Regions from separate parts of the Chitinophaga agri genome, predicted to be linked through region 2. Evidence: riboswitches for the same ligand, from Rfam matches in the RefSeq annotation. Region 2 holds a riboswitch; each other region holds the start of a gene.

Region 1 (5,271 bases), 2.0 Mb from region 2:
GCATCTTACGGTACTTGCCCAGGTAGCTGCCGTCAGCATCCAGCACAGCAGTCGTATTATGGTAGATACCCTGCGTACGTTTCTCAAACAGAGAAGCGATGATCACCACACCCAGCTCACCTGCTACCTGCTGTAAAGTCTCGGTAGACGGACCAGGAATAGGTTCTGCCAGGGAGAAATTATCATAATCCTCCACGTCACAGAAATAAAGGGAAGTAAACAATTCCTGCAAACATACAATCTGCGCGCCCTTAGCTGCCGCTTCACGTACCCGCTCTATTGCCTTGGCGAGGTTATCAGCCTTATTGCCATTGCAGGACATTTGCACAAAACCTACTTTAACTTTTGACATTACCTGAGTTTAATTTTTAACTTTTTAAAAATTGAAGCTGCAAAATTACCAAATAATCTAGAAAAACCCGACGCCTATATGCCAGCCAAACCAGGCAGTCACTCCGCCACCTAATGTAAACGGACTGTAATGCGGTGGTACCCTCGATTCATAGGCCGGATCGATCTCGTCCAGCTTGTCACTGTAGTAGATCGTAAAGGACGGGCCGCCATACAGTGTCAGGTATTTGTTCAGCCGGCGGTTCCAGGCTGTCTGTAACCGGATGATAGAATTGGTATCATTCCAGCTGCCCAGGTAAAGGGACTGTGAGGTAAGTTCCACCGTGATCTCCGACCGGGGAGACACGGTGAAGGGGTGGCCGATGCCATATCCGAACGTATATGCACGTTTGTCGCCCAGTTTCATCCCTGCCAGCAGCAAACTATACAACTTCCGGCTACCGGACCTGTAAGCGATATTGACGTCAGTGAGCTCATTATTATACACCAGGACCTGGTGAAAGCCCTTTCTGACAAAGTTAAACACACCAAAGCTGAAGCCATCAGAAGAATCCGCATAGTTCACAAAGCCGATCTGTACGCCTTTTAGTACTTTGGTGTAATTGATCAAGCCTGATAGCTGTACGCCACTCGTCGTATCGAGGCTGACATTGACAGCGCCCGCTACCTGGGTCCCATCACCTCCTGTGCGGTAGTTGATCACCCCAGCGATCTGTGCTCCGTCAACCTGTTTACGGCCCATATTCACAGCACCCGCTATCTGAGCCCCTTTAATGTCGCCCCAGCCGACGTTAACAGCGCCAGCGATCTGTGCGCCATCTATACTGTCCCGGCCAAGGTTCAGGAAGCCCGCTACCTGAGCGCCCTTCAGGCTTCCTCCCGCATTGTTGAGGATACCGCCTATCTGCACTCCCTGTCCATCACCACCTGCCTGGTTATAGGTACCACTGATCTGGGCACCATGGAAGCCATATTTCAATATATTACTGATACCACCGATCTGCACCCCTTTCAGCGAATCCATGATATGATTATGGATGCCTCCAACCTGTACACCGGTGAAATGTCCGCCTACTATATTAAAGATCCCTGCAAGCTGGACCCATTTCACATCCTTCTGGTCAATGTTGAAAACGCCCGCTATCTCGACACCACTCAGACCTGCCGTATAACCACCGATCAGGTTCATAGAGAACTTATTCACTACCTGGGAGCCTATCCTTCCATGGGTGCCAATAGCAGGGACAAGGGAGTACTGGTATGGCTGACGGGTAAAGAAGTCGCTCAGGTTGAGACTCTGCATACGCTGGCGGGAAGACAGGAAGAAGCGTCCGAAGAAAGTCTGCTCTACATGGGTATGCTGATTGACATCTACCACGGTCAGTTGTATAGGTGCAGCAGGCTTAATGCTGGCATTCATCTCCTGGTCACGCCCTGCCGGTACCAGCATGACCGTATCGCGGTACAATTCCTTGCTGACGGTTAGCAGGGCCGCTGTTCTTTCCTTTTCACGCAGGCGCAGTTTAAAATAACCCTGCTCATTGGTCAGTGTTGAGATCAGCAGCATACCGTCGTATACGCTGGCATTAGCAATAGGCTGGCCGGTGACGGCGTCTTTGATGTATCCGCTTACCACATACCACTTCTCTTTGGATGAGGTGCCGGGTTGTATGATGATCTGGTTGCCTATTTCACGGAACTGAAAATTGCCCTGGAACAATATGTCCAGCACCTGTTTGACGGACCGGTTACTGACGTTGATCGTCACAAGACTATCATCATGAATGAATTCTTTCACATAAGAAAAACTGAAATCCCCCTGCATCGCCATGTTATCTAGTACTGCGGCAAGGGGCTTACGGTCAGCGGTCAGTGAGACCGTTTTATTAAGCAGGTTTTGGGCATAGCTGGTATAGCCTCCAAGGAGGAATGCTACTAACACGAATAGTCGTTTCAACAGAACAGTTTTGAATTTGCGGCAAGATACTACCTATTTTTCTTTTTGGATATTAACTACCCTTACAGTAGGTTTGTGCCGCATTTGGTTTCACCAGTGGTGAATTAAAAGGGAATCCGGTGTAAGTCCGGAGCTATCCCCGTAGCTGTAATCCTGTATCGTAACACGTACGATCGTTTTTCCCGAAGACCGCTCCAATGCCACTGTCCGCCGAAAGCGGGCGGGAAGGCCCGGGAAAAGCAGGAGAGTCAGAAGACCTGCCAGCTGCAACAGACATACCGTGCCTTCGGGTGAAAGCGCTGATGTTGTGAGGGTCAGTAATGGCCTGGTTCAATTATTTTTTAGATCCGCTGATATACCAACTGAGCACCCGGTTTGACTGGCGGCTTATTGTTGTTATGTGAGTATGTATTATCCACCGGAAAAAATTTGATGTATGTATAAAAATCTACGCAACTGGTTATTGGCTGGTCTGCTGCTGGCAGCCGCTTCCTGTAAGGATGATGATGTGATCGTGGTCCCCGGAAAATACGAGAACGGCTTCCTGATCGTATCCGAAGGTAACTACGGTACGAAATCCGGAGACCTGAACTTCTATGACTACGACAAGGATTCCGTTTACCAGTATGTATACTCTGCCGAGAATGCCGGTAAGACATTAGGTCCCAATACCTCTACCATGCAGTTCGCAACCGTATTTAATGGCAGACTGTATTTCGTTGGTAAATATGGCGCTCCGCTGGTAGTGGCTGATGCCAATACGTTAAAAGAAACCGGCCGTATTGACGCGCTGCCGGGTGGTGATGGCCGTTCCTTCGTTGGTGTTGATGATACAAGAGGTCTTGTAAGTGCGGTGGATGGTGTATATCCGCTGAACCTGACTGCTGTTACCCTGGGTACCGCCGTTGCTGGTATCACCGGAGAAGTGACCGACATGTTTAAAAGCGGTAATTATATATTTATCCTGTCTGCTAAAGAAGGGATCATTGCACTCAATACCAGTGATTACAGCATCGCAAAAAAACTGGGTACCGCTGTATGCGGGTTCGTGCAAAGCACAGATGGCAGTGTATGGGCGGCTTCCAAAACACAGCTGAAGAAGATCAATCCGTCTACACTGGCGGTAGATAGTATCACGACCAATTTCCCTGTTCATTATAACGAGTTCACTTATAACAACAGTTCCATCGTTGCATCTACTGTGGAGAACGCGGTCTTCATTGTATCAGGTACAGACAGGATCTATAAATATATTCCGGGTAATGCTGCGTCATTGACAACCGCATTTATCACACTGCCTTCAGGTCAGTATTTTTATGGAAAGGGGATCGCTTATGACAAGGCAAGGAACTACCTGGTCCTGAATAGTAACACGAACCTGTATGGTGCCGATGTCAATAACCAGGTTTATATACATAATGCGACGACAGGCGCGCTGGTGAAGAGTAAGACTTATAGCGGCTACTTCTTCCCCGGTATGGCGCTGTTTAATAAATAATCAGCAATCAGGAATTAAGAATTGATGCGAAAAGATCTTTTCGCATTGCTTAATTGCTGGTCAATGACAAAGGCGCAACGCTTTGGCATGTCAGGCTACCCGATTCTTAATTCCTGATTTTCAAATCAATTAACTTGGCCGTTCGGTTATACATATTCATCCTTTTACTGGCGTCCGGATTTCAGCTTTCCGCCCAGGATACTGCTGTCACGCGCATGTTGCAGGGCGTTACCATCTTCTCCAATAAGAATAATTCAGTATCTCCCGTACAGACGCTGAGCGGTGTGGCGCTCGAGAAGATGAATAGTTTATCTGTAGCGGATGCTGTGCGCTTCTTTTCTGGCGTGCAGCTGAAGGATTATGGTGGGCTCGGAGGGCTGAAGACGATCAACGTGCGTAGTATGGGAACGAACCACGTGGGCGTATTCTATGACGGTATACAGTTAGGTAACGCGCAGAACGGCACCGTAGACCTGGGCCGCTTCTCACTCGATAACATTGAACAGATAGATCTGTATAATGCACAGAAAGGAACGATCCTCCAGCCGGCGAAGGGGTTTGCTGCCGCTTCTTCTATCTACCTGCAATCCCGTAAACCGGTATTTGCAACAGGAGAAACAACACATGGGAAGGTGTCACTTAAAACCGGTTCCTTCGGATTGTTCAATCCCGCTGTAAGAATAGAACAAAAACTGTCTGACAGGCTCTCCGCCGTTGTGAGCAGTGAATGGACACATGGTCACGGAAGATATAGGTTCAGGTATACCAATGGTGCCTATGATACCACGGCAGTCAGACAAAACGCCGGTATCGACGCTGCCCGTGTGGAAGCCGGCCTGTATGGTCAGCTCAAAGATAGCAGTACATGGAATGCGAAAGTCTATTACTATAACTCTACCCGTGGATTGCCGGGCGCCATCGTCAGTAATAAGTTCCTGAACGGTCAGCACCAGTGGGACCGGAACCTGTTTGTACAAGCCTCCTACAACAGGAAATTCAGTAAGCGGTATACGATGCTGCTCAGTGCCAAGTATATGTATGATTACGTCCGCTACCTGGATACATCAATCATTGCAGACTATGGTGCACTCATGAACCGCTACCGCCAGCATGAGTACTATATCTCTGCAGCCAATCAATATAAGGTCACCAGCTTCTGGGATGTCGCACTATCGGCCGACTTCCAGCTGAACGAGATGACCGCTGTTAACCTTGACCATTTTGCCATCCCTACGCGTTATACCACCCTGGCCGCCGCAGCGACAAACCTGCATCTGGGACAGGTAGACATACAGGGCAATGTGCTGGCTACGTTTATCAATGAACAGACGAAACTATATAACTCCGGCAGGGACTATCAGGCACTGCGACCAACTATACTCGTGTCCTGGCAGCCATTCCATCAGCAAGACCTGAAACTGCGTGCATTCTACAAGAGCATCTTCCGGATGCCTACTTTCAACGA
Region 2 (5,271 bases):
ATCAGCGCTTCGAGCGAGTATGGTAAGGGGGCGGCCTTCCAGGTGGTACTACCGGTGGTACAACCGGGCAGCGGCGGAGAACAACCGGTGTAATGCTACCTGCACACATTCTATACAAATAAAAAAGCGGTCCGCCAATGGCGGACCGCTCGTATAATATAACCGGTTGATTATCCTTTACTCTGCGGATTGGCAGTGGCCAATACCACTTTTGCACCGATCTCACGGGCTACTTCCATCACTTTCACTACTTCTTCCACTGGTACAGATTTTTCTGCATTGATGACGATAGTAGGATCTACTGTCTCACGACCCAGTGCAGGAATCAGCATCTGTTTCAGACTTTCGAAAGGCACTTTATTGGTACCCACGAAAAACTCCCGTTTGTCATTTATGCTGACAACAACCGTCTGCTTAGACTTGGTATTGCTTTTAGCTTTGGGCAGCGTCAGTTTGATCACATTCGGATTGGCGAGTGTTGACACGATCAGGAAGAAAAGCAACAGAATGAACAGGATATCATTCAGTGCTCCATTGTGCAGCTCCAGGTGCCGCTTATTTCTTCTACTGCGTAAGTTCATATTTAAGAATTACAGATGATCAATGATTTACTTTGTTGGTTCCTGCAAAATATCAATGAACTCTGATGAAGCGGCCTCCATTTTATTGATAACCTTGTCTATCTGTGCATTCAGGAAGCTGTAACCGATGAAGGCTACCAGACCAATGATCAGACCTGTAGCGGAAGTGATCATCTTTACATAAATACCACCAGCGATCGTACCGAGGGTGATATCGGAGGTGATGGAGATGTTAAAGAAGGTCTGGATCATACCAGCGATGGTACCCAGGAACCCGAACATCGGCGCAATACCTGCGATGATGGAGAGTATCACGAGGTTCTTTTCCATCTTATAGATCTCCAGTTTACCTACATTCTCCATTGATTTTTCAATGTTCTCAATAGGTTTGCCGATACGCTGGATACCTTTATCGATCATTCTGGCGATAGGACTGTTGGTATTTTTGGACAAAGAACGGGCAGCAGAGATATTGCCATTAGAGATATGATCTCTGATCATTGGCATAAAGTTATCTTCCAGCTTACCTGCTTTGGAGATAGTAAGATACCTTTCCACGAAGGCAAAAATAGCGATCACTGAAAGTATTCCCAGGGGGATCATCAGGATACCACCTTTTACCAGGAGGTCAAGTAATCTGATTTGCTGATCGGCTGTTGCCGCAGCGGCTGCAGTGGCTGCGCTGGCAACGGTGTCCGCCTTTGGCTGTAATAGAGGTTCCTGTAATAATGTAACGAGTCCTAAGAGCATGAATAAATTTTTAACCTTGCAAAAGTATATATTTCAAGTGCAACAAGGCAGGAAGATACCAATAATATGGTAAACATTTAACGTATGTTCAGCCAAAATATTGCGAATCAACCAACTAATTAGCTCCGTTCTTCCCATACCTGGGCCAGATGCACAATCGTTTGCACCGCTTTTTCCATGTCCTGGATACTTACATACTCATTTTTACTGTGCAGCGCCATCTCTCCCGTGAAGATATTCGGGCAGGGCAATCCCATAAATGAGAGCCTGGAACCGTCCGTTCCTCCACGGATGATCAGTCGTAACGGCTCAACGCCTGCGCGGCGGATCGCTTCTTCTGCATTGGCGGTTACCTCGGGATGCAGGTCCAGCACTTCACGCATGTTACGGTATTGCTGTGTAACGGTCAGGGTCGCACTTGCCTGCGGATAGCGGGCCATCACCGTATTCATCGTATTCCGCAGGAAGTCAGCATGGTCTTCCAGCTTCGCCGTTACGAAATCGCGCAGGATAAAATCTATCTCCGCATGCTCCACAATACCGTGTATACGCACCGGGTGGATAAAACCCTGACGGTCTTCCGTAGTCTCGGGAGACAGGCTGTCTTTCGGCAGCGCATCTACTATCTCACTGGCTATTTTAATAGCACTGACAAGTTTATCTTTAGCAGTTCCCGGATGTACGCTCACGCCATCAATAGCGATCTTGGCACCATCCGCAGAGAAACTTTCATTTTCGAGTGAACCACGCTCGCCACCATCCAGTGTGTAGCCAAACTGTGCACCCAGGCGCTGTATATCCAGCTTTTCCACACCACGGCCTACTTCTTCATCCGGCGTGAACAGGATACGGATATCGCCGTGTTTCACCTCAGGATGCGTCATCAGGAACTGTGCTGCGTCCATGATCTCTGCTACACCTGCCTTATCATCTGCTCCCAGTAATGTGTTACCGCTGGCAGTAATGATGTCCTCTCCTTTCTTGGAGACCAGGTAAGGGTGTTCGGCAGCCCTGATCACGGTACCATCGTGCGGCAGACTTATATCGCCGCCGTCGTACTGGCGGTGAATGATAGGCTTTACGTCTTTCCCGCTGCAATCACTGGAAGTATCCATGTGAGAACAGAAGCAGATCACCGGCACCTGTTTAGTGGTGTTGCCGGGGATGGTCGCAAAGACATATCCATGCTCGTCCATGATGGCATCCGTAATACCTATTTCATGTAATTCGCTGACTAACAACCGGCCAAGGTCCTTCTGCTTTTCAGTAGAAGGAAAAGACTTACTCAGCGGGTCTGATTGTGTATCTATCTGCACGTAGCGCGTAAAACGCTCAGTTACCGTGTATTTATAATTGTTGAACATATTGCAAACGTAAGGAATTTCGGATTCCGGGTAATAAGTACCCTGACGATTTCTCCCATCCACAGAAAAAATTACTGTTTGCATGGATTACATTCAACAAAACAGCACACATCTACTTTTAAAATCAATAATAAAGAACAAAACACCAAATAAAAATACTTTTATTACATTTTGTTCCATATTATTAAGTTTGCACAGAAAATAAGAAGACACTTATATCAACAGCGGAAACTTGACATCATTCAATAACTGTTTGTGGTTTCCCTCCTGTAAAGCGGAAGGAATTAAAAAGGAACCGTGTGTAAATCACGGGCTGACGCGCAACTGTAAGTAACCTACCGGGTATGACCACATATGTTCATTGTCCCGCCTGCGGCAGATGAGAAGAACGGTCGTCACTGTTACAAGCCAGGATACTTGCCTCAGACAGCTGCATATATACTTTCGCAAGTCTCCCATTTTTTACACCATTAAAACATCTAAGTATGCAAACAAACATTCTTGGCTATCCGCGTATTGGTAGCAACCGGGAATTAAAGAAAGCGAATGAAGCCTACTGGGCAGGTAAGATCTCCCTCGAAAAATTACAGCTTACTGCCCGGCAGTTACGCCGGCAGAACTGGGAGACATTGCATCAGGCAGGTATTAACCTGATTCCATCTAATGACTTTTCCTACTATGATCAGATACTGGATATGTGTATCATGACCGGCGCCATACCCGCACGTTTCAAAGCTTTAAAAGAAAACCTCGTAAACCCCGGCAGTCCTGAGCTATATTTCGCTATGGCGCGTGGTTATCAGAAAAATGGCTTTGATGCCACCGCCATGGAAATGACGAAATGGTTCGATACCAATTATCATTACCTGGTACCTGAGTTTGATGCCTCACAGCATTACAGTTTGCTGTACAATAAATGCCTGGAAGAATTCAAAGAAGCTGCGACGCTCGGTATCCATACCAAACCTGTGGTGATCGGCCCTGTCAGCTTCCTGCTGCTGGGTAAGATAAAAGATGAAGCACTGCAGCCAGCAGCATTGCTGGATAAATTACTGCCTGTGTACAATCAGCTGCTGCAGTCTTTACAACAGGCCGGCGCTACCTGGGTACAAATTGATGAACCCACATTGGTACTCGACCTCACACCGGAACAACAGGATCTTTTCCTCCAGGCATATGCACAGATGAGAGCTGCTGTGCCGGCACTGAAACTACTGCTGACCACCTATTTCGGCGGACTACAGGACAACACTCCGTTAGCGGTGCAACTACCGGTAGACGCGTTACACATAGACCTTGTGAGAGCACCTGAACAACTGGATACGATACTGCCGCTCTTACCAGCGAATGTACTGCTGTCTATCGGTGTCGTGAACGGCCGTAATATCTGGAAGAATAACTATGAAGCATCACTCGGGCTGATACAGCAAGCGATCGATGTAATCGGCAAGGATCGGGTACTGATCGCGACTTCCTGCTCCCTGTTACATACGCCTTATGACCTCGACCTGGAAACAGATGAGGCAGTGCTCACGCCACAGATTAAAAACTGGATGGCCTTTGCCAAACAGAAGGTAAACGAGGTGATTGCATTAAGAGACATTATTGCAGGTAACAAGGTATTACTGCAGGCCAATCAGGCAACCATGCAGGAAAAAAGCACCGCTGCCATCATCCACAAACCAGCAGTGAAAGCCCGGCTGGCAGCACTGACGGATGCGGATGCAACACGTAAACATCCTTTTGCTATCCGGCAGCAGGCACAGGAAGCAGTATTGCAACTGCCCTTATTTCCGACCACAACCATCGGCTCTTTCCCGCAAACAGAAGATATCAGAAAACTACGTGCTGACTTCAAAAAAGGTATCATCAGCAAAGAAGCATATGATACTTCCATCCGCAAAGCAGTAGCCGACTCCGTGCAGTTGCAGGAAAGCCTGCGCCTGGATGTTCTCGTACATGGGGAGTTTGAGCGGAATGACATGGTGGAATATTTCGGCGAGCAACTGGAAGGATTTGTATTCACGCAAAACGGATGGGTACAGAGTTATGGATCCAGGTGTGTCAAACCACCCGTGATATATGGCGACGTGCAACGTAGCGTACCCATGACCGTTGAATGGAGCAGTTATGCACAATCGCTTACCAATAAGCCAATGAAAGGCATGCTGACAGGACCTGTCACCATTTTGCAATGGTCGTTCGTACGTGACGACCAGCCACGTGCTGCTACTACCTTACAGATAGCACTGGCTATCCGTGATGAAGTGAATGATCTTGAAAAAGCAGGCATAAATGTGATACAGGTTGACGAACCTGCTATCAGAGAAGGTTTACCCCTGCGTGAGGCCGACTGGCCATCCTACCTGGAGTGGGCTGTTAAAGCGTTCAGGGTCGCGGTATCCGGCGTAGCAGATACAACACAGATACATACGCATATGTGCTATGCGGAGTTCAATGATATTATCAGCAATATTGCTGCCATGGACGCAGATGTGATCACGATAGAAACCTCCCGCTCACAGATGGAATTGCTGGAAGTATTTGCTACGTTCCGCTATCCATATGAGATAGGT
Region 3 (5,271 bases), 2.4 Mb from region 2:
ACAAGGTGACGGAACAATGCCGCTTCTTTTATAAAGGGAACACCCGCACCTGCGAAGGATACGAGATTCATATGGGACAAACCACCTCCACCGGTGAAGCATTTCCACTGAACCAAACAACTTCCGGACATCCTGATGGGTATCAACTCAGTGACCGCTGCTGGGGTACCTATATACACGGCATACTTGATAATGCCACGGTAATAGATGACCTCCTGCTGCCCTATACAGACAAACAATCGGCCTCCTTTGATTACGCCGCATTCAAAGAAGAACAATATGATAAATTAGCTGCCCACTTGCGCGAACATATCGACATGGATTATATTTACGGCCAATTAAAGCAACAGTCATGATCAACGGGCATGGAGACGACAGGTATTTATTCAATTATCCTGTCAAAGCCGATTTCAGCTCAAATGTATACTATGAAGGATTTGACAGCGGATTACAACAGCATCTCACGGAATGTCTCTATAAACTGAATAATTATCCGGAAGCCAATGCCCAGCGACTGCAACAGGCACTGGCCGGCTGGCACCTGCTCACACCCGGACAAGTGCTTGTGACGAATGGCGCTACGGAGGCGTTCTATCTTGTTGCGCACGCCTTTCGCCAAAAGACGGTTACGATCGCTGTTCCCGCTTTCGCGGAATATGAAGACGCCTGCCAGACCAACGATCTGACGGTCAGGTATGTTCCCTACGATGACCTGAACGCGGGCACCCGTTTTGATACAGACCTGGTATTCTTCGGTAACCCGAACAATCCTACCGGAGCTATACTGACGCGGGACACGATCACGCAGCTACTCACCGCCCATCCGAAAACGATTTTCGTCATAGATGAAGCCTACGTTGACTTTACAGAAGCGGTGATTTCGATGGCCGGCGCCATTGACCGCCATCCCAATCTGATCATCATCAAATCACTCACAAAAACATATTCCATCCCCGGCCTGCGCCTCGGATACATCCTCAGTAATGCGGCACTGATCAGCAAGATCCTGGCTTCCAAAATGCCCTGGTCTGTCAATGCCCTGGCCATAGAAGCGGGTCTCTACATCGCAGCACACAGGGATACACTCAAGCTGCCTGTCAGCCGCCTCCGGAAAGACACACAGGAACTGATGGATCAACTACGTTACATGCAGGAATTCAGTGTCTGGCACACACACACGAACTTCTTCCTCTGTATGACGCACCGGTTCTCTGCATCATTACTCAAACAATACCTGCTGAGCAATCATGGTCTGCTTATCCGCGACGCGTCCAACTTTAAAAGTCTGTCTACACAACACTTCCGGATCGCTACACAACGGCCGGAGGACAACCAATTACTGATCAAAGCCCTGAACACATGGATCAACGGTTTCTCCTGATCATTATTCCTTTAGTGACGGGCTATCTGCTGGACCTTGCGCTGGGCGATCCCCGCTGGCTGCCACACCCTGTCCGCCTTTTCGGATCCATTATCGCCAGATGCACCGCTACACTTAATAAAGGCGAATACCGGTTCATCAAAGGTATGTGGATGACCCTTGCCCTCTGTATCGTCACGGGCGGGCTCTTTTATGGCGCACAATATCTGTTACTGCAATTACAGACACCCATTTTTTATTACCTGTTCACCAGCATATTTGTCTTCTATGGTTTGGCGAATAAAAGCCTCTTACAGGAAGGCAAAGAGGTTTTTGACACATTGGCTACCCAGGGACTGGAAGCGGGCAGAAAACGACTGTCCTGGATCGTAGGCAGGGAAACAACGCACCTGCGTGAAAACCAGATCCGTACGGCCGTATTTGAAACCCTTTCTGAAAACCTGAGCGACGGTGTCATCGCGCCTTTGTTCTATTATGCCGTCGGAGGCTTACCGGCCATGATGATTTATAAGATGATCAACACCCTTGACTCGATGATCGGTTACAAAAAGGAGGAATTCTTCTGGTTTGGGAAGTTCGCCGCCCGCCTGGATGATGTGGCCAACTTTATCCCGGCCCGTATCACGGCCGTGCTGATGGTACTGGCCACCTTCAGTAAACGGGGGCTGATCTATATCTTTAAATACGGTAACCAGCATGCCAGCCCTAACTCCGGGTACCCCGAGTCCGCTCTTGCCGGCATATTGCATTGCCGTTTCGGCGGCCCCAACACCTACCATGGGCAGGTAGTTGTCAAGCCATATATTGGGGAACATGCCAGGGACCTCGCCCATGAGGAGCTACGCAAAGTCATGTATATCAATCATGCAGTGACGTTGCTGACCCTCGTGATCATTACCGCCCTTTATTATTCATTAGCATAACTAACTGATTAACTGTACGCTGCTTTTATCTACTGATAAAAAAAGTAAATAAATACCTACATTTGCTACGGTTTTTGGTTTTCAGCCGCTCACAAACCGGTTGAAATTAAAAGGGAATTTGGTGTGATTCCAAAACAGTTCCCGCTGCTGTAAGTTCTGTAACAGCTTTTAACTGATGCCACTGTCCGCCTGTCGGCGCATGGGAAGGCGTTAAAAGTAGAACGAGTCAGAAGACCTGCCAACGACTATGTTTATCCAACACTTCGGGAAAAAAGTGGAAGGAGTACATTCCGCAGTTTGCCATCCGCACACCTGCACTTGTTTCCTTTCTATTTCCGGGGGTCTTGTTTAATCATTAACGGGTAATTAATGTATTAAATCAAAAGTAACGACCAGCATGGCAATCAAAGACCTGACGAAAGTTCAGAAAATCCTCTTTATCTGTAATGGCGGCACCTGCAGCAACAAAGGCGCAGATGAAACGACCATCAGATTAAGGACACATCTCTCCGAAAATGACCTGAACGATGAGATCCACACCGTCCGCACCAAGTGCCTGGGCCAGTGTACCTGGGGCCCCATGGTATTTATGCATCCGGAAGGCCTGTGGTATAAAGAAGTCTCTCCTGAAACCACCCGCGCCATCGTCGCAGAGCACCTGATGAAGAATGCACTTGTCATGGACCATGTACACTTCCCGGAAGCGGAACTGGTTGATGCGAAACCACTCTCCTATAACAGCCAGCCTAACGAATAAACGCATCTTATGGACATCCTGCAACAAGATCTGACCGGATTCATTGTCCTGTCTGTGCTGGGTTTAAGGCATGGTCTGGATCCCGATCATATCACGGTGATTGATAGCTACACCTACCGCCTGCATCTCCATAAAAGCAAATGGACCCGCTGGGTAGGCACCCTGTTCACGTTTGGCCATGGCATCATGGTCACGGCTATCGCGTTATTCCTGTGTATACTGAAGAACAACTTTGAGATACCTCCCGTACTGGATCTCGTCGTGGAATGGTTGTCTTCCGTGATGCTGCTGCTCATGGGTATTTCAAACCTGATCAACCTGTCCCGTAAAGACAATACGACCGTCAGCGGATTCCGTAAAAGACTGCTGCCAAAAGTGTTTGATAACAGTCTGAACCCATTCACCGTCATCCTCACGGGTATTATCTTCGGATTCATCTTCGATACCTCTTCACAGATCGCTGCCTTCGGGTATGCTGTATCTGTATCTAATCAATGGGTATACGCCATTATGGGTGGCATCGTATTCTCGCTCGGGCTGATCGCCACGGGCACCTGCGACTCCCTGCTGCTGAGCAAACTGCTGAAAACATTTGACCAGAAAAAGATCCAGCGTCATCGTTTTAAACTGAATGTCCTGATCACGATCATGTGTTTTGCCATTCCTTTGTATAAAATTGCAAGCACATGGAACGAATCACTCGAACTTAGTGATTTCCAGAATAATATTGTCGGACTGGTTTTTATTAGTATCATTATATCTTTATACGCGGAACTGTACCTGCGGCACCGGTATGCGAAGGCGGAAACAGTGATCGTCAGTGAACAGGTCCGCGCAGAAGATTAAATCAATATGAGCAACACACCGGAAAATACGATCAGCATCTTAGGCTGCGGCTGGCTCGGCCTCCCGCTGGCTGTCCATCTTGTAAAAGAAGGATACCTGGTGAAAGGCTCTGTCACGACGGACGACAAAATGAATGAACTGGCGGAACAACAGATCAAACCCTACAAAGTAATGATCACCGACGCCGGTATTGACAGCAATGACATGACAGGCTTCCTGCAAAGTCAGATACTGATCATTAACTTCCCTCCTTCCCGCAGAGAAGATGTTGTGTTGTACCATCAGGCACAGATGGCCCACCTCATAAAAGAAGTGGAGCACAGTCCGGTGAAACACGTGCTCTTCATCAGCTCTACTTCTGTCTACCCTGATGTGAATGGAGAAGTATATGAACATGAAGTAGCCATGCCTACAAAAGGCAGCGGCAAGGCACTGCTCACCGTAGAAAAAATGCTGCGTACCAATGTTCGTTTTATGACAACAGTGATACGCTTCGCAGGACTGATCGGTTACGACCGTATGCCTGGCCGTTTCCTGGCTGGCAAAAAGAATGTAGAGAACGGGGATGCACCGATCAATGTCATCCACCAGGACGACTGTATTGCGCTGATCCGGGAGATCATCCGGCAACAGGCATGGGGTGATGTATTCAATGCCTGCGCAGATGAACATCCCACCCGCCGGGAATACTACACCCAGGCGGCCGCTGTCGCCGGACTGGAACTGCCTACCTTCGCAGTCACCGCCGATCCGCATTTCAAGATAGTTAACGCTGACAAGATCAAACAAAGACTGGACTATTCGTTCAGGTACCCTGATCCGCTCAGCCTTTTACATAGTGGTATATGATGAAAGGGATTTTAATCTGTGGTCATGGCAGCCGCGACCCCGAAGGTGTCGAAGGCTTTAAGGCATTGGTAGCACTGATGCGCAACCGCTATCCTGACCGGATGGTGGATTATGGCTTTCTTGAATTTGCACACCCGGTATACGCTGCCGCCGTAGAACGTATGTACGTGGCAGGTGTACGGGAGATCATCGCTATTCCTGCCATCCTCTTTGCCGGTGGACATGCCAAAAACGACATTCCCTTCGAAATGAATACGCTGCAGGCACAATATCCTGATCTGCGGATCAGACTGGGCCGGCACATTGGTATCACACCTTCTATCCTGCAACTGGCAAAGAAGCTGGTAGAACAGGCGGAAGCTGCCCATCCGGCGATGGACAGAAAAGATGCCTGTCTGCTGCTCGTAGGCAGAGGTACGTCCGATCCGGATGCTAACTCCGATATTGTGAAACTGACCCGTATGCTGGGTGAAGGCCTGGGCTTCGGATTTACTACGACTGCCTTCATTGGCGTC
Region 4 (5,271 bases), 3.7 Mb from region 2:
TCTCCGAGCCAGTCATCCAGTTCATCCCGTAGCTGATTAGAGGAAGGGTTATTACTAATATGCTCAAGTGCCAGTTCGTAGTGCATATCTTTTGAAAAGGCGGCTTTTATCTTGGCAACGACCTCCGTTAGCTGAGGGCGTTGTTCGTGGTCTGGCAGATATGCATACCGGGCTGTCCCTGCTGCGATGAGGATCTTTTTCATAAGTTAGCTGCAATGGTTTTAGCAATAGCAGACGAAGAGAGGTAATGCGTGCCATCGTGTGCATGCGCACCGTTGTCCACAACGATATCCGTGATACCAGGCCCAAAAAGCCCATCCAGTTTTTTATTCAACGCTACCAGGTCTGCCTTATCAGCAATGTTGGTCCAGTTCTTTACAGGCGGCCATGTGCCCTTACCTTTCTGAGGGGCGGGTCTTAACTTATCAAATATAAGGTTATTGATCCCCAACGGTGATCCCATGGTAATAAAACAAACCGGATGTTCAGGCTTACGGAACAGGCACTCATAAGCCACGACAGCGCCCAGGGAATGTCCGATAACAATCTTCACATCATCTGTAAATTTATTCATCACTTTCTCAATAACCGCCTCCCGTATAGCTTTGTCATTCATATAACGCACCACCTGTTTAAGGTCTCCCATCATCATGTGCTGGCTGATATTCACAAAGAACTTACTTCTGGATAACATCCTGATACCCCATTGTGCCCATTGCGGGGTGCCCAGATGCTGCTGCGCAAAAACTTCCCTGCCGGCGACTTTACCGGGCTCCTGGATGACGGCTTCTTCCAGCAATGCCTCCATCAGCGCTATCTCTTCTGTAGTCATATCTTTGGGATCATACTTATCATCGCCGCTGAGCAGATCCTGTTTTCTGAATAAATGGCCATAAAAAGGGCATACCAGGTCTTCCTTTACAATGTCTACATTAACGTTATGCAACCCTCCTGCGAGATAAGGCCACCATTCACTATGAATTACTTCATCTGCTTTATACTGCTGACCAATGCCATGAACGGCTAGTATACGGGGCATATCAATATAGTTTTAGATGTTGGGGGAATCTGTAAACAGTCAATGGTGTAATAACGTGGCTGACAGGGCAATAGTTTAAAATTATGCTATAATTCAAAAATCAACAATATTTTACCCTGGCACTTTAATGCTACCGGGATAACAACTAATAAAATATATGACTCCCTTATACCCGGAATCAGAAGACTATATCTACCAGGAATGTCAAAGATTCATGGGGGAAACTGAACAGCTGGCGCATCGTGCGCATATAAAGCGGGAATATCCGCCTGACCTTCCTTATAAAAAAGACCAGGCGGGAGGTGGTTATTTCTGTAGAGCGTATTTAAGCGTCAGTAAATAACTGCGTGTAATGCCGGGATAGAACTGGTTAGTGATGATGACATTAGCAAAATATCGCTTATTGACTACGTTATTTACATTCAGCCGCAGCCCTACCCTGCCTATCTGATAACCGATCGCGGCATCGGTCACTGTATATGCTGGTAATACATAAGTGTTGTTACTGTTTGCATAGGTATCAGACATATAATTAGCACCTATACCGGCGCTCAGTCCGCGTAATACCGTACGCTGCAACTGATAGTTGACCCATACGTTCGCCATGTGCCTGGGCGCCAGTGCCACCGTCCTGCCTGCGACAGGGTTGACGTTATCGCCGGCAAACGGCCGGTACTTTGCTATTGTGAAAGTATACCCTGCATTCACATCAAGACCGGCTAGTGGTGAACCCTGGAACTCCAGTTCGTAGCCTTTGGAATCAGCGGAGCCTACACGCTTGTATACACCCCCGGGTAAACTTTCCACCTGATTGTTCTTACGCATATAATAAACTGCTCCATTCAGTGCCCAGGTATTACCTAACTCCAGGCGGGTGCCCACTTCTGCCTGATATCCATCTTCCGGATCGAAGGTCTCTCCGTTAGGCGCTACTCTTCTTGATGGCTTGAAATAAGTGGAATAAGAACCGTATACCGACCACATTTCTGTTGGCTGATATACCAGACCTGCACGATAGGTAAATGCGGAAGAAGGGATATTCGTCTTTACTCCCTTATCTGTCACATGGTCTGCGCGATCCACCTTATTAGTAAAATAAGTTCCCCGGAAAATATCGTAACGTACACCTATCAAACCTTTCACTTTTTCGGACAACCTTACCCATTCCTGTGCATAGAATCCATGTACACGCTCTTGTGTAGCACGGTATTGCGTACGATAGTAATCAAGATCACCCTGATTCAGCACAGGATCCTGAACAGCTATAGTGGTATGTAGTCCTGCGCCGAAAATATTACCATTATAGGTTTTTCTGTCGAGGATGCTTAGCGAATAACCAACCAGTAATTTATGTTCAATACCACCAGTCTTCGTTGTATATGTCAGTTCCAGCTGGTTCTGCAGGGGTCTGGTCAGGTGATTAAAATATAATGGTGAGGAACGTGTCAATGAATCCAGTGCTTCGTTGAAGCGCAGTTCCTCTGTGGAAAAGTAGTCAATGTTGTCATCAGAATAGGACAGCTGATCAGACAACTGCCATGCTTCACTAAACTGATGTGTATAGCGTAGCTGGAAATCATAACGCGTGTTTTTCAGAAAGTCAGCAGGATCGTTATACCGCGTATTCACGTCCAGTCCCGGCGCCAATCTTCCTCCTTCCAGCATGGGGATACCTGCATCAGTGTCGTATTTATCTTTGTTTGCACCAACAGTGAAATAGAAGTTATCGCGGGCAGTAGGCGTGTATTCTAATGCCAGATAAGCATTGTTGGTATTGACACCCGACCGACGGTAACCATCTGTTTCAGAGAAACCCACATCAACGCGGTATGAGAGGGTACCAGATAACGGACCACCTGCACCCGCACGCATACGGCGGGTATTGAAGCTGCCATAGGTGGCGGAGAAATCAGCACGCTGCTCTCTGGTAGGACGCTTGCGCACCAGGTTGATAATTCCTCCCAGTGCAGAGTGACCGAATAATACAGATGCCGGGCCTTTTAAGACCTCGATGCGCTCAATATTAGCCAGGTTGGTGCTCGGTGCACTGGTAGAGATATTGTGACGTTCATCCCTTACACCATCCACCAGTAATACGAAGTTATTAAAACCGCGTACGGTAAAATGCTGAAAACCACCATAAGTATTATTGGCTCTTACACCAGTAGTATTCTTCATGGCATCACCGAGATCGTCTATGCCCCGCTGTTCAAGTGTATGGGCAGAAACAGCACTGGTGGTGAGCGGTATATCTCTTACGGGAACACCAATTTTGTTGATGCCGGTAAAGGAAGCACGCTGTGTGGTGCTAACGGTAACGGCCGACAGCTGCCTTGGCCGTCCTGTATCTGAAGTGAGCTGACCGTGCAAATGATCATTGGCAGGATGAGGTATGTGCTGTGCATGGCTGGGCGTAACAGGCAGCATGATCTGCATAAAGCAAAGCATCACACACATAGCAAATGACTGCTTACAAAAGGGAATACGGCGCTCAGGAACGAACACAGACAAAGGGTTGCTGTCCGGCGCAGCAATAGTTGTAGTAGTTTGCATTGATAAGTTGATAAAGAATAATGAAACATTGTTCTTCCAGACTTTACCATGCTGTCAGAGATGGATACAAGAAAGATTGAAGGCTTGCGTCAGTACATACCTAGCCCTGAAATAAAGCCACTCCGGACGCAAAACCTCCGGACCTAACGTTGCTTCATTCCACGAAAGCATTGCCAGCAAAGAAAAGGCAGGTCTCCTGACTTGTAACGTGACTGCCGTCCTTCCCATCCGCCTATGGCGAACAGTGGACATTCGGTGGCAGTAACTTTGTGTGTTACTTACAGTTGCGGGACAGTTCGTGATTTACACACGATTCCCTATTAATCTGCGGTTAAGCAGAACCTTTTCCCGTCGGGGGGAAAGAAAAAAGAACTGAACGGGCGCAAATATATGATTTTGGCTGGCAAGTACGCCCGGGTATTAAAATTTCCGGCTCATGCAGGAACATGGCTGCTACCTAAGCTTCCCTGATCGGAACACCATCACAACTCCTATTATCATTAACAATAGTATCGATCCTATCAGATAAAAAGAGGATCCCATCACCTCATCAGGATATAATACCAGTTCATGTCCTCTGAGATATCGCATATCCATGTATTCGCCGACAAAATGTTTGCTACAGAAAAACCGGCTGACATTTTTTTTATATGTCATACCATTATACTGAAAGGCCGCCTGTGACTGCAATGATTTTCCCCCTTCACAAAAAGTGGGTCTGTCGGTTAACAACATTTTCACTACTGTACCTTTCGTTGCCACCTGATACTGTGCTGCATAACGTGACGCAAAAAAGAAAATAGCAATGGCTAACACTACTGTAGCCAGGATGAATTTATTCATGGTCTGTTGATAAATACACGTCAAATATAGTCGATTTTACCTGGCTTTTACTAACGTATACAAATACACACACCGGCTAAGAATAGCCGGTGATCTGCTTAGACCTACAACTGTCTCAATTGCGCTAAACGCAGCAATTGTTACTGCTAATTATTTGATAACAAATATGGCATTAAATATCCGGTGCGTGTATTGCCGAACGAATGAAACGGGTATAATGACGTTTCAAACGGAAAGAACCTGTACTGAGTCGTGATGTCTATCTGTTGTCTATCATTTCCAGGATATATTGTACCGTAGCCACTGGTTGTTCTTCCGGCACATAATGTCCTGCATCTCCGACAACGATCACCTTCGGATCGGCCATCTGTTGCAACGCAGCGCCCATATACGCTCCCAGCGCATATTGTCCCCCCAGGGCCAATACAGGTATCTGTAAACGATGTACGCCCGCTTTGTTGACCTGCGCACTGGTGGTAAATGCCCTGTAATATTCGAAACCATATTGCAGACGCTCCTTCCCTGTGTAAGCGCGCACATATACATCCAGGTCTTCCTCGCTGATGGCCGTTTTCACAAAAGATTTATTCATGAAATACCAGGCCAGATATTCCTTCTCCCTGCCCACGACCAATGTTTCTGGTATATCGGCCACGGCGTGGAAATAAAACTGCCAGATCCTGCCTGCGTTAGCGGGTTTAAAGATGTCGTCAGACATAAACCCGGAATAGCGGCGTCAATTACTGTCAGCGTATTTAACTGCGCTTCATGATACAACGCAAAAGATACCGCGACCCAGCTACCCACATCATGTGATACCAGGTGTACCTTATCAA

The links. A riboswitch is a leader RNA that binds a small molecule or an ion and turns the genes downstream of it on or off. The one in region 2 is predicted to bind cobalamin.
Region 1: it holds a riboswitch for cobalamin, as region 2 does, so the genes downstream of both, GWR21_RS03880 (DUF5074 domain-containing protein) here and metE (5-methyltetrahydropteroyltriglutamate--homocysteine S-methyltransferase) in region 2, are expected to answer to the same signal.
Region 3: it holds a riboswitch for cobalamin, as region 2 does, so the genes downstream of both, GWR21_RS02610 ((2Fe-2S) ferredoxin domain-containing protein) here and metE (5-methyltetrahydropteroyltriglutamate--homocysteine S-methyltransferase) in region 2, are expected to answer to the same signal.
Region 4: it holds a riboswitch for cobalamin, as region 2 does, so the genes downstream of both, GWR21_RS28840 (TonB-dependent receptor) here and metE (5-methyltetrahydropteroyltriglutamate--homocysteine S-methyltransferase) in region 2, are expected to answer to the same signal.

What each region holds. Positions count from the first base shown of each region.
Region 1 covers NZ_CP048113.1:1,033,208-1,038,478, reverse strand. Annotated here, with positions in the region: gene GWR21_RS03890 (carbon-nitrogen hydrolase) at 1-352, opposite strand, end outside; gene GWR21_RS03885 (STN and carboxypeptidase regulatory-like domain-containing protein) at 410-2,308, opposite strand; cobalamin riboswitch at 2,377-2,587, shown strand; gene GWR21_RS03880 (DUF5074 domain-containing protein) at 2,745-3,806, shown strand; gene GWR21_RS03875 (TonB-dependent receptor) at 3,941-5,271, shown strand, end outside.
Region 2 covers NZ_CP048113.1:3,027,785-3,033,055, forward strand. Annotated here, with positions in the region: gene GWR21_RS11880 (GAF domain-containing sensor histidine kinase) at 1-93, shown strand, start outside; gene GWR21_RS11885 (biopolymer transporter ExbD) at 171-581, opposite strand; gene GWR21_RS11890 (MotA/TolQ/ExbB proton channel family protein) at 609-1,331, opposite strand; gene pepT (peptidase T) at 1,451-2,695, opposite strand; cobalamin riboswitch at 2,935-3,134, shown strand; gene metE (5-methyltetrahydropteroyltriglutamate--homocysteine S-methyltransferase) at 3,181-5,271, shown strand, end outside.
Region 3 covers NZ_CP048113.1:676,767-682,037, reverse strand. Annotated here, with positions in the region: gene GWR21_RS02625 (cobyric acid synthase) at 1-356, shown strand, start outside; gene GWR21_RS02620 (pyridoxal phosphate-dependent aminotransferase) at 353-1,381, shown strand; gene cbiB (adenosylcobinamide-phosphate synthase CbiB) at 1,360-2,304, shown strand; cobalamin riboswitch at 2,363-2,561, shown strand; gene GWR21_RS02610 ((2Fe-2S) ferredoxin domain-containing protein) at 2,702-3,061, shown strand; gene GWR21_RS02605 (HoxN/HupN/NixA family nickel/cobalt transporter) at 3,071-3,907, shown strand; gene GWR21_RS02600 (SDR family oxidoreductase) at 3,914-4,756, shown strand; gene GWR21_RS02595 (sirohydrochlorin chelatase) at 4,753-5,271, shown strand, end outside.
Region 4 covers NZ_CP048113.1:7,319,450-7,324,720, reverse strand. Annotated here, with positions in the region: gene GWR21_RS28850 (caspase family protein) at 1-203, opposite strand, end outside; gene GWR21_RS28845 (alpha/beta hydrolase family protein) at 200-1,039, opposite strand; gene GWR21_RS28840 (TonB-dependent receptor) at 1,346-3,592, opposite strand; cobalamin riboswitch at 3,762-3,953, opposite strand; gene GWR21_RS28835 (hypothetical protein) at 4,046-4,435, opposite strand; gene GWR21_RS28830 (alpha/beta fold hydrolase) at 4,695-5,027, opposite strand; gene GWR21_RS28825 (alpha/beta fold hydrolase) at 5,024-5,271, opposite strand, start outside.